3 regions of the Candidatus Thiodiazotropha sp. LNASS1 genome follow, and region 3 is predicted to be linked to each of the others. Evidence: predicted binding sites of a transcription regulator. Region 3 holds the regulator's gene; each other region holds the start of a gene.
The links. The regulator FliA, encoded in region 3, starts transcription of late flagellar genes. The targets are predictions, from matches to a motif close to GCTAAAGTTNNNNNNNNNNCNGCCGATA.
Positions count from the first base shown of each region.

Region 1: the regulator FliA is predicted to act here: its motif matches at 1,895-1,922, upstream of AB8516_RS14450 (methyl-accepting chemotaxis protein).
Region 2: the regulator FliA is predicted to act here: its motif matches at 2,410-2,437, upstream of AB8516_RS14195 (methyl-accepting chemotaxis protein).

Region 1 is NZ_OZ156465.1:3,280,493-3,284,779, forward strand. It holds gene AB8516_RS14440 (co-chaperone GroES) at 1-101, shown strand, start outside; gene groL (chaperonin GroEL) at 179-1,822, shown strand; gene AB8516_RS14450 (methyl-accepting chemotaxis protein) at 1,986-4,250, shown strand.
Region 2 is NZ_OZ156465.1:3,231,753-3,236,039, forward strand. It holds gene trpE (anthranilate synthase component I) at 1-163, shown strand, start outside; gene AB8516_RS14185 (aminodeoxychorismate/anthranilate synthase component II) at 166-744, shown strand; gene AB8516_RS14190 (HD-GYP domain-containing protein) at 902-2,116, opposite strand; gene AB8516_RS14195 (methyl-accepting chemotaxis protein) at 2,478-4,049, shown strand.
Region 3 is NZ_OZ156465.1:62,822-67,108, forward strand. It holds gene flhF (flagellar biosynthesis protein FlhF) at 1-433, shown strand, start outside; gene AB8516_RS00310 (MinD/ParA family protein) at 468-1,301, shown strand; gene AB8516_RS00315 (RNA polymerase sigma factor FliA) at 1,304-2,050, shown strand; gene cheY (chemotaxis response regulator CheY) at 2,106-2,489, shown strand; gene AB8516_RS00325 (protein phosphatase CheZ) at 2,515-3,249, shown strand; gene AB8516_RS00330 (chemotaxis protein CheA) at 3,321-4,287, shown strand, end outside.

The DNA.
Region 1 (4,287 bases), 3.2 Mb from region 3:
AGGTGCTGTTTGGCAAATACTCCGGCACTGAAGTGAAGTTGGGTGGTGAGGAAGTTCTCGTCATGCGTGAAGAAGACATCATGGGTGTGATCGAAGACTAATCCCTGAACTTTCGAACACAGAACGATACAGGTAATACCTGGTAAAGATTCTCAACATTTACCCAAGGAATTAAGACATGAGCTCAAAAGAAGTACAATTTGGTGATGACGCCCGTCAACGTATGATAAAGGGTGTCAATATTCTGGCCAACGCTGTGAAGGTGACCCTTGGCCCTAAAGGCCGAAATGTGGTGTTGGAGAAAAGTTTCGGTGCCCCGACCATGACCAAAGACGGCGTCTCCGTGGCCAAGGAGATCGAGCTGTCCGACAAGTTTGAAAACATGGGTGCGCAGATGGTGAAAGAGGTCTCCTCTCAGACCTCGGACGTTGCCGGTGACGGCACCACCACTGCAACCGTCCTGGCCCAAGCCATGGTGCGCGAAGGCCTGAAGGCTGTCGCGGCAGGCATGAACCCGATGGATCTCAAGCGTGGTATCGACAAGGCTGTATTGGCGGCCGTGGATGAGTTGAAATCGGTTTCCCGCCCCTGCTCCGATGACAAGGAGATCGCCCAGGTCGGTACTATCTCTGCAAACTCCGACGTCAATATTGGTGACATTATCGCCGAGGCGATGCAAAAAGTGGGTAAAGAGGGTGTAATCACCGTGGAAGAGGGATCAGCGCTGCAGAACGAGCTGGATGTGGTCGAAGGCATGCAGTTTGATCGCGGTTACCTCTCACCCTATTTCGTTACCAATCAACAGAGTCAGTCGGCCGAACTGGAAGACCCCTATATCCTATTGCATGATAAAAAGATCTCGAATATCCGCGATCTTCTGCCGGTGCTCGAAGGTGTGGCCAAGGCCGGCAAGCCGCTGCTGATCATTGCCGAGGACGTGGAAGGTGAGGCCCTGGCCACCCTGGTCGTCAACAATCTGCGTGGAATCGTCAAGGTCACTGCGGTTAAAGCGCCCGGGTTCGGTGATCGCCGCAAAGCCATGTTGCAGGATATCGCAATCCTCACCGGTGGCACCGTGATTTCGGAAGAGGTCGGCCTCTCTCTTGAGAAGGCCACATTGGACGATCTGGGTAACGCCAAGAAGGTAACTATCTCCAAAGAGGAGACAACCATCATCGACGGCGCCGGTGCAGAAGGCGATATCAAGGCCCGTGTCGAGCAGATCCGAGGCCAGATCGAGGAGACCTCCTCCGATTACGATCGTGAAAAGCTGCAAGAGCGTGTCGCCAAACTGGCAGGTGGTGTGGCCGTGATCAAGGTCGGTGCTGCCACCGAAGTTGAGATGAAAGAGAAAAAGGCGCGTGTCGAGGACGCCCTGCATGCCACGCGCGCTGCTGTCGAGGAGGGCATCGTGCCCGGTGGTGGCGTCGCACTGGTGCGCGCACTGCAATCGATCGAAGAACTGTCGGGTGAAAATCACGATCAGGATGTGGGTATTGCGATCGCCTGCCGCGCCATGGAAGAGCCGCTGCGTCAGATAGTCGCCAATGCGGGTGGCGAGCCCTCAGTTGTGCTCGACAAGGTTCGCGGCGGAGAAGGCAATTATGGCTTCAATGCCAGCAACGACGAGTACGGCGATATGATGGACATGGGTATCCTCGATCCGACCAAGGTAACCCGCTATGCATTGCAGAATGCCTCCTCCGTGGCCGGCTTGATGATCACCACCGAATGCATGGTGGCAGAAGAGCCGAAGGACGAGGCTGCTGCACCGCCAATGGGTGATATGGGCGGCATGGGTGGCATGGGTGGCATGATGTAATCCGCCCCACAGGCAGATAACCTGTCGAAAAGCCCCTCGCCCCTACAGGCGTGGGGCTTTTTGCATTGTACGAGTAAATATTTTCCCGCTTGTGCCGTTATTTGTATTGGTTGAGGATTTTTATTTTTGACGGAGGGATGCGTCTTCCTATCGGGGAAAAGTCATGTTCAGGAATATAGGTATCACACCGCGGTTTGTCATTGCTACAGTCCTGGCTGTTGTTATCGTTCTTGCGATCACCCTCTCGGCCGCCTTTAACTTCATGGGTGGTGCACTGCACTCGGCGGAAGAGAATGAGATGCAGGAGATCTTTAAAACCGTAGTGGCAGGGATCGAGTCTGAAGGGCGTCTCGCCAAGGCGATGAGTGCCTTGGTTGCCGGTATTCCAGAGGTTCAGAGCTATTTCGCCAATCGTGACCGCGCCGCGCTGGAACAGCTCTTCGTGCCTGGCTTCCAGGTATTGAAAAAAGAGTATGGCGTGCGACAGTTTCAGTTTCATGAACCGCCGGCCACCTCTTTTCTGAGGGTTCACAAGCCGGCCAAGTTTGGCGATGATCTTTCCTCTTTCCGTCTCACCGTGGTGGAAGGTAATAAGAATAAAAAGGCGATACAGGGCCTGGAGGTGGGTGTTGCCGGTCTCGGTGTGCGGGGATTGGTGCCTGTCAGTCATGATGGTCAGCATGTAGGGACCGTGGAGTTCGGCATGTCTTTCGGCCAGTCTTTTTTCGACGAGTACTCCAAAAGTCATGAGATCGACATGGAGCTCTACATCAACCGCAACGGCACGATGGATAGGTTTGCCACCACCATGGCGGGGAATGAGCTTGTCGCTATGCAGCAACTGAAGAGTTTGGGTACCGACAAGCACATTTTCGACAAGGGCGAACTCGACGGCAAGCCTGTCGCCTACTATGCGGCACCGGTAAAGAACTACTCAGGTGAGTCCATCGGTGTATTGGTGCTGGCAAAAGATCGTAGCTATTTCGCGGACTCCATGTCGAATCTGATGATGATGGTGATTGGATTGGGTCTGCTCTCCGTATTGCTGATCGGGTCGATGGTGTGGCTGATCAGTCGTGGTGTGGTGAAACCGATTTGCGATGCCGCCGTAGCGATGGAAGGTATTGCCTCTGCTGAAGGTGATCTTACCGTACGCATGGACGAGTCGGGATCTGACGAGGTAACGCGGCTTTCACGGGCCTATAATCTTTTTGCCGACAAGACCGAGGGAATGATCAAGAAGGTCTCCAATGCGACAGCGAATCTGAGTATCCGGATTGGTGATTTCGCCACCCTGGCCGAGCATACCCGGGACGGCATCACCAAACAGCACGAGCAGACAACGCAGGTGGCGACAGCGATGACAGAGATGTCGGCGACCGTGCATGAAGTGGCGCAGAATACCACCCAGACTGCAGAGGCTGCACGGCAGGCCGACCAGCAGGCCAACAGCGGACGGGACGTGGTGAATGCAGTTACCAGCAGCATCGATTCTCTGGCTTCCGAAGTGGGCAGGGCGGTAGAGACGGTGCAGCATGTAGAGCAGGACAGTGAACGTATCGGATCGGTGCTCGACGTCATACGCGGAATCGCGGACCAGACCAACCTGCTGGCACTGAATGCAGCCATTGAGGCGGCCCGTGCCGGCGAGCAGGGACGGGGTTTTGCCGTGGTGGCCGATGAAGTCAGGACCCTGGCCAAACGCACTCAGGACTCCACCGAGGAGATCCAGGAGATGATCGAAAGCCTGCAGACAGGCGTCAGAGAGACGGTCACGGTCATGGAGACCAGCCAACAACAGGCTGCCGAGAGTGTCGACCAGGCCGGTCGTGCACATGAGGCCCTCGAGGAGATAACCCGGGTCGTCGATACCATCTCTCAGATGAGCTCCCAGATTGCAACCGCAGCCGAGGAACAGAGTGCGGTGGCGGAGGATATCAATCGCAATATCGTCGACATTACCCATGTGGCGGAAGCGACCTCCCAGGATTCGGCCAAGAGTTATGATGCGAGTGAGGCGATGTCGAAAGAGGTCGACCTGCTGGGTAAGTTGTTGTCGGATTTCAATACCGGGGATGCTCACTCCAATCACCTGCAGCAGGCGATGGCCGCGCATCTGAGCTGGAAGACCAAATTGCGGGGTTTTCTGGATGGCAAAGGATCCCTGGATGAGCGGGTCGCCTATAATCACAAGGCTTGCGGTTTTGGAATCTGGTATGAAAATGTGGGGCGTAAAGAGCTGTCCCATATCAGCGAAATAAACCAGATAGAAAAGCCGCACAGAGAGCTGCATGAACTGATCAAGCGTATAGCCGACCTCAAGGACAGGGGTGATATGCAGGCTGCCGAGAGGGAGTATCAGCGGGTTGGTCCCCTCTCTGAAGAGATCGTACGCATGATGCAGACCATTCAAAGCAAGCTGAACTGATCTTTGTATACAACCTGGCCCGCTGAGACATCTTTGC
Region 2 (4,287 bases), 3.2 Mb from region 3:
CAAAGACGAGACCCTGCACATCCAGGCCGGCGCGGGGGTGGTTGCAGACTCCATCCCCGAACTGGAGTGGAAGGAGACCATGAACAAGGGGCGGGCGGTGTTCCGCGCGGTGGCTCTGGCAGAGGCTGGGCTGGATCGGCATGCCTGTGATGAGGAGGCGTAATCATGTTGTTGATGATCGATAATTACGACTCTTTCACCTATAACCTGGTGCAGTATCTGGGTGAACTCGGTGTCGAGGTCAAGGTGGTGCGCAACGATGGGATTACGGTAGGGGAGATCGAAGCCATCGCCCCCGACCATATCGTCATCTCTCCCGGGCCCTGTACACCCAACGAGGCCGGCATCTCCGTGGAGACCATCCGTGCCTATGCCGGACGCATACCGATCCTGGGTGTCTGTCTTGGCCATCAATCCATTGGCCAGGCCTTTGGCGGCAAGATCGTGCACGCGCGGGAGGTGATGCACGGCAAGACATCCCCCATTTTGCATGCCGGGGCAGGCGTCTTCAGCGGACTGGAAAATCCCTTCGAAGCGACGCGCTACCACTCCCTGGTGATCGAGAATGAGAGCCTGCCCGCGTGTCTGGAGATAACGGCCTGGACAGAGAATGAGGGTGAGATGGATGAGATCATGGGTGTACGGCATAAGGAACTGGCAATCCAGGGGGTGCAGTTTCACCCCGAATCCATCCTCACCCGTTATGGGCATGACCTGCTACGCAACTTCGTCGAGGGACGTTAGGTTTTTAAAGTCCGCAAATGAACGTAAAAAGACGCAAATGATGTTCTGGGTGTAGTGTGCGGCTCGCCGCCCCGACAACAAATCCCAAGGGCGATTCCTTCGGGGCGCATCCCTTTAAGGCAATACTCCTTCTTTATCCACCATCCGATGCTGTAGATTATTGCATGAACACTTCAGGCCGTATGCCGTAACTCTCAGCAGATTCCAGGCGCAGTATGCGATCCTTTTCGCCCTCCGGCTGGTTTGCCAGATCGAGTAGCCGGGGTGTGATAAAGCGGCGCTTGCGTAGGTCGTAAACCATGTTGACCAGGGGCTCCAATAGGCCTTCCTCGGGCGACTGGACCACGATAGCCAGGCGTTCGCTTTCCAACGCCACCACTGAGCCCACCGGATAGATGCCGACACACTGAATAAAGTGCTGCACCAGCTTTGGATCGAAATGGGAACCGCTCCACTCCATCATGCGCTTCAGCACCACGCTTGGCAGTTGTCCCTTATGGTAGACTCGATCGCTTGTAATGGCGTCGTAGACGTCCACTACGGCCGCCATTTTCCCGTACAAACCGGTCTCATCACCATGCAGTTTGCATGGATAGCCACTGCCGTCGATGCGTTCATGGTGCTGCGTCACGACTTCCAGCGCGGTGGCGGATATCGTTTCCACGCCGTCAACCAGGCTGTGGCCAAGATTCACATGTTCGCGTATGACCGCGAACTCTTCATCGTTCAGACGCCCCGGTTTATTCAGGATCTTATCGGGAACACGCATTTTGCCGATATCGTGCAATAATCCACCAATGCCCAAATCCCGAATAATCGACTCTTCCAATCCAAGTTGTTTCGCAAATGCGATCAGCAATACCGACACACTCACAGAGTGCTCAAAGGTGTACTTGTCCATCTGACGGAGGCGGGTCAATCCCAGCAGGGCGTCTTCGTTGCGGAATACCGACCCCATCATATGCTCCACGACCGGCGACACGCGTTCAGCATCGATCCTTTTACCCAGCTTGATGTCCGCCATGATCCCCGTGATCACACGCTCGGCCTCTTGCTTGACCGCACAAGCCCGCTGCCGCTCCTCCGCCACCGAAATACGTTTCTGCCTGTCTTTCGGACATTTAACCTCTTTTTCAACCGTCTCTTCCGGCTGTGGATCCGAGGCCTGGGTTGCAATCCGCACATCGACGTCAAGACCCTTCTCCGTATCAATCAAAATTTGACTGAGTTTTACGCCACGCAATTTACGTACATCATCCATATCTTTGATGAGGAAGCTATTTCTTGCGAAAGGGTGATCCAGCCATGAGCAATCCAGTTTATGGACATACATGCCCGGTCTGATTTGTTGCGTGGTAATCTGTTTAATCATTTCACTGGAGTAGTACCATAAAAACAGTGGTATTGTCGCAATGGTTGTTGTCGGCTAATTTGAACTTTGCTTGAGTTATAAAATGTTAAATAGAAGGAGCATTCCGATTTGTAATGCGTGCATTTTATGTTGTTCTTTATAAATAGGATTTTTATCGTACTTTTTGCGATAGGCAGCGGTAGAGACTGCCGACCAATTACCCGATATGCGAATAAAACGGCATCTGTCGTGCATGACCCGATTGTTACAGATCAGGAAAATAGTGACTATTTACCCTCGATGTGTCAGAAGGTCCTTCAGTTAAAGTCTATCCGGCCGATACACGTTGTAGTTCAATCTGTCTTTAAAGGCACCTACCGCGATGAAAATCAATCTACCGATCAAGGATCAGGAATCCTCGGTAGCATCGGACGCTGAACTCATATCGACCACTGACCTTAAAGGTATCATCACTCAGGCCAATCAGGCCTTTGTTGACATCAGTCAGTACTCCCGGGATGAACTGCTGAATACCAACCACAATATCGTTCGCCACCCGGATATGCCGCCAGAGGCCTTCGCCGATCTATGGGAGACGCTGAAGCGGGATGAGTCCTGGATGGGGATTGTGAAAAACCGCAGCAAGGATGGCGGCTATTACTGGGTGGACGCCTATGTGACGTCGGTGTATGAGGGTGAGGCCAAGGTGGGTTACCAGTCGGTACGTGTCGCTCCCAGCCGTGAACGGGTGGCACGGGCGGAGAAACTCTATACATCCCTGCGCAAAGGCCGCATACCCTTCGTGCTGCGTTTTCGGCCCGGCAGCACACTGCGTCAGTTTTTCTGGCTGGCGTTGATCTTCAGCCTGCCGATGGCGCTCTTCTCGTTATTGGGTGGCTGGTCATGGTTGCCACAGCTGTTGGGTTGGATGGGCGGCATAGTGATCAGCTATGGCGTGGCATCAATTGCGACCCGCGAAGTGAGACAATCGGCGGCGCGGGCCAGGCAACTGGTGAATAACCCGATCATGCAGTATGTCTATACGGGCAATATGAGCGATGTCGGTGCAGTGGAGTTGGCGGGAGTGATGGTGCAGGCGGGATTGAGGACCGTGCTCGGACGCCTGGATGAAACCGCGAAACAGTTGGCGTCTGATGCCTGTAAATCGGCGGAAACCGTTGCTGAAGTCGGTAATGAGATCTGTCGACAGCGCTCCACACTCGAGCAGATGGCCACCGCTTCGGAGGAGATGTCCCATTCCATCGTCGAGGTGGCCAAAACGGCAGAGAGCGCGGCCGATACTACCAGAAAATCGAATGATGCGGCCACCGCCGGAAGGTCGGTCGTCGGGGAAGCCATGGATATGATCAACAGCATGGCCGGCGAGGTCGAGACGGCGGCTGAGACGATCCGGACCCTGGAATCGGAGAGTGACGCGATAGGCAAGATACTCGACGTGATCAGGGAGATAGCCGAACAGACCAATCTGTTGGCGCTGAACGCGGCCATCGAAGCGGCAAGGGCCGGTGTACATGGCCGAGGCTTCGCGGTGGTGGCGGATGAGGTCAGAACCCTGGCGGACCGCACCCAACGATCGACGGAAGAGATCAATCAGATGATCGAAAAACTGCAGCGACGGGCCCATGAGGCGGGCCGGGTGATGGATGAGGGCAGCAACCAGGCGCGGGTCGGTATCGATCAGTCGAGCAAGGTTGTCGATGTGTTGAATGAGATCACGGGGATGATTACCGAAATCAGCGACCTCAACCAGATGGTGGCCACCGCCGCCAATCAACAGAGCATCGTCGCCCAGGACATCAGCGGTAACATCCACTCAGTGGGAGATGCTGCACAGACCAATGCCCGTAGCGCGGAGGCCATGACCGAACTCTCCAAGGATCTTGCCGGGCTGGCTGAGAACATGCGCTCCGTGGTTCGCGGCTTTAGGATCTGAGCGCTCAACAAAGCCGAAATTTACACAAGAAAGCTATTAAGCGATGTAAGCTCATGTGATGTCTTGTGAAAGCAGACGAGGATCAGGCATTATTCAGAAACCTGATATCCGGTAGGCCTCAATGAGCCTGAAGCAGAACCCGGTATAATGTTCGAAACTGCTCTCAATATTCTGACTCAATATAGAGCCAACGCTTGGGATCAATCTATAACCGCTCGCGTAAAGTCGCTGGATTATC
Region 3 (4,287 bases):
CGCGGAAAAACGTTTGGTTTTGATAGATACCGCCGGTATGGGACAGAGAGACCTCAAGCTGACAGAACGCCTGGCGCTGCTGCACAAGGGTAATCATCCCGTTAAATCTTTGTTGACCCTCTCCGCAACCACCCAACGCTCGGCCCTGAGTCACGCAATCCAAGCGTTCAATATCGTAAAACCTATTGGTGTCATCCTGACCAAGATGGATGAGGCCGCCTCGCTCGGGGGTGTGTTGTCCGCCGCTCTCGATGCAAAACTGCCGCTGGCCTTCGTGACTGACGGTCAGCGGGTGCCGGAGGATATTCAAAACGCCCATGCAGACAGGTTGATGAAACAGGCAGTGGAGCTGTCCGAGCTGATGGGCAGCAGTCCGGATGAGGAGTATCTGGCGATGGCTTTCGGGGGAATGAATGACTATGCACATGTCTGAACAGATCGAAGATCAGGCGACAGGGTTACGCAGGATGATCAACCCGGAACCAGTGAGAGTGATTGCGGTCACCGGTGGTAAAGGGGGGGTTGGAAAAACCAGTATATCAGCCAATCTGGGCGTTGCCTTCGCCGAACTCGGCCGTCGGGTAATGCTGCTCGATGCCGATCTGGGACTGGCAAACCTGGATGTGATCCTCGGTTTGCATGCGGAGCGAAATCTCTCCCATGTCATGCAGGGTGAATGCTCTCTGGAAGATGTCATGGTGACCGGGCCCAAAGGCATGAGGGTCGTGCCAGGCGCTTCCGGAATCCAGCATATGGCTGAAATGACACCCGCCGAGAATGCCGGATTGATCCATGCCTTCAGCGAAGTGGCCAATGATGTGGACGTTTTGTTGATCGACACGGCTGCCGGTATTTCCGATCTGGTGATCAGTTTCAGTCGTGCGGCACAGGAACAGATTGTTGTGGTATGTGATGAGCCTGCATCCATCACGGACGCTTATGCGATTATCAAGTTACTGAACCGGGAACACGGAATCAGTCGTTTCCGTATCCTGGCGAATATGGTGAAGAGCGTGCAGGAGGGGCGGGACCTTTACAATAAAATGTGCCGGGTAACCGATCAATACCTGGACGTTATGCTGAACTATATGGGCAGCATCCCATATGACGAACAACTGCGGAAGGCTGTAAGAAGTCAAAAACCCGTAGTCGAGGCCTATCCGCGCTCACGAGTATCACAGGCATTCAAGAATTTGGCCAAAAAGGCCGATAACTGGCCTGTACCCTCGGGTGTCAGCGGTGATTTGCAGTTTTTCGTCGAGCGATTGATCCAATTTTCTAGCCAATACGGGGAGATATGACGGTGAGCGGTTTAGCGACATACACCGCCATGCAGCAACAACAGAACTTTGATGATCTGGTGGATCAACATGCCGGACTGGTGAAAAGGATTGCCTATCACTTGATGAATCGGCTGCCACCGAATGTTCAGGCGGATGATCTGATTCAGGCGGGGATGCTGGGTCTGCTCGAGGCGAGTAGAAACTATGATCCCACGCAGGGCGCCAGTTTTGAGACCTATGCGGGTATCCGCATTCGCGGCGCAATGCTGGACGAGATCCGGCGCAGTGACTGGACGCCACGTTCTGTTCATCGCAAGGCACGCATGGTTGCAGAGGCGATGAGGGAAATCGAGAACAATGAAGGCCGAGACGCACGTGATGTGGAAGTGGCCGAGGCCTTGGGCATGAGCCTGGAGGACTATCACCAGATTCTGCGGGATTCGACAGGATGCCGCATATTCAGTCTGGATGAGTTGACTGCAGTGAGTGATGGCTTTCCTGTTGCACGGGAAGGGCCAGCAGATACTCCGTTTGACGGTTTACAGAAAGATGCCTTCAAGAAGGCATTGGCGGAAGCAATTGCCGGTTTGCCTGATCGCGAACGGCTGGTTATTGCCATGTATTACGATGATGAGATGAATCTTCGTGAGATAGGGCATGTACTGGGTGTCAGTGAGTCCAGGGTTTGCCAAATACACAGTCAGGCCACGCTGCGTTTGCGGTCGCGTTTGACAGATTGGCTCTCATTGGTACATGACGAAGAGTAATGGTTGGCCTGTGATCTGCTGATTGGTTATCAGCGGTAACAGGATGGAGGTAGCATTGGACAAGAATATGAAGATCCTCATTGTGGACGATTTTTCCACCATGCGGCGAATTATCAAGAATCTATTGCGCGATCTTGGGTTTAACAACACCCAGGAAGCGGATGATGGTCTTACCGCGCTACCTATGTTACAGAGCGGGAATTTCGATTTTCTCGTTTCAGACTGGAATATGCCGGGGATGACCGGTATCGATCTGCTGAAAGCCGTAAGGGCCGATGACAAGTTGGCCGCATTGCCGGTATTGATGGTGACGGCGGAGTCGAAACGAGAGCAGATCATAGAAGCGGCGCAGGCAGGTGTGAATGGCTATGTCGTCAAACCATTCACCGCCACGACCTTGGAAGAGAAGATCAATAAGATCTTCGAACGCGTGGGTTAAGTTGAGACTGGGCCGGGAGTAGAAAATGGGACAACCAGATAACCAACAACGATTAGAGATTGCAAAGTCCCTCGTTATCAGCCTGGAAGCCGGTGATGATGCGGAATCCGAGCGTTTGATTTCAAGTCTGACGCCGGCAGAGAAAAATGATGACCTGTTTCAAGAGGTGGGTCGTCTCACACGTGAACTGCATGATGCCATAAACGGCTTCCTGCTCGATGCCCGTATCTCTGACATGACGAATGTGGAGATACCCGATGCCAAGGAGCGGCTCACCTATGTCATTACCATGACCGAGCAATCCGCAAATCGCACCTTGACAGCGGTTGAACAGAGTATCCCGCTGATTGAGAAGATCGAACAACAGTCTGCAGAACTCGCAGAGCAGTGGGACAAACTGCGTTCCCGACTGCTCAATAAAGATGATTTCAAAGAGCTTAGTGGCGCACTTTCGAGTTTTTTACAAACCACCGGGACGGATGCCGGTGAGCTGCATAAGAACCTTTCGGAAGTGCTGTTGGCTCAGGATTTTCAGGATCTCACTGGTCAAATCATTCGCAAGGTCATCACCCTGGTCCATGATGTTGAAGAGAAACTTGTCATGCTGGTGCGTATTACCGGTAGCAAGCTGGACGATCCTGATCAGAAAAAAGATGTTAAAGAAGAGCTTGCAGGACCGGCTATTCCAGGGCTGGATCAGGGAGACCAAGTGACAAGTCAGGACGATGTGGACGATCTGCTCTCCAGCCTGGGATTTTAGTTATACAGGTAAGGACCGATATAGATTTCAACAACATTCGGTAAAGTTCGGTGATCTACCGGGAGCATTAGATGAGCATCGATGTCAACGACGAAATCCTTCAGGATTTTCTGGTCGAGGCTGGAGAGATACTTGAGCTGCTTAGTGAGCAGTTAGTGGATCTAGAGCAGCAACCTGATGATTTCGATCTGCTGAATGCCGTTTTTAGAGGCTTTCACACCATTAAGGGTGGTGCCGGGTTTCTATCAATAGATCCCTTGGTGGAGGTTTGCCACCGGGCTGAGGATGTCTTCAATATACTGCGCCAGGGGCAACGCAGTGTGGGTCCGGATTTAATGGACTCCGTGCTCGAAGTGCTTGATATTGTCAATGCCATGTTCGAGCAGGTGCGCGAAGGCGTCATGCCGGAACACGCGGACCGGGATCTGATCGAGCGACTCAACCGTTATGCCGTGCCGGAAGGCGAAAAGGAAGAGGTTGAGGAGGAAGAGGTTGCGGAGTCAGTTGAAACAGTCACTCAGGACGAGCAAGCACCTGTAACCGATACAGAGGTGTCGACGCAACCCGAACCACCTGCGGTGAAAGAGCAATCCTCGTCCAATGAGATCAGTGATAACGATTTCGAAACACTGCTGGATGCCATCCAGGAACCCGCCCCAGCCGGCAAAGACGACAATATCACAGAGGATGAGTTTGAAGATCTGCTGGATGAATTGCACGGCAAGGGCAAATTCACCGGCAAGCCACCGGCACAAACCAAGGCAGAAAAATCTGCGGCATCCGACGACATCTCAGAGGATGAGTTCGAGGCCCTGCTCGATGAGATACATGGTGAGGGCAAATTCAGCCCTGATAAGCTGAGCAAGGAGGAAGCGACCGCCAAGGATACGGTTAAACCGAAAGTAGCGGATAAACCTCCTGCTGGCGACGACGAAATCTCCGAAGATGAATTTGAGGATCTACTGGACCAGATCCACGGTTCGGGGAAATTTGATCCGAACAAGATTAAGCCGGATGACGCGGCCAAGGATAAAAAAG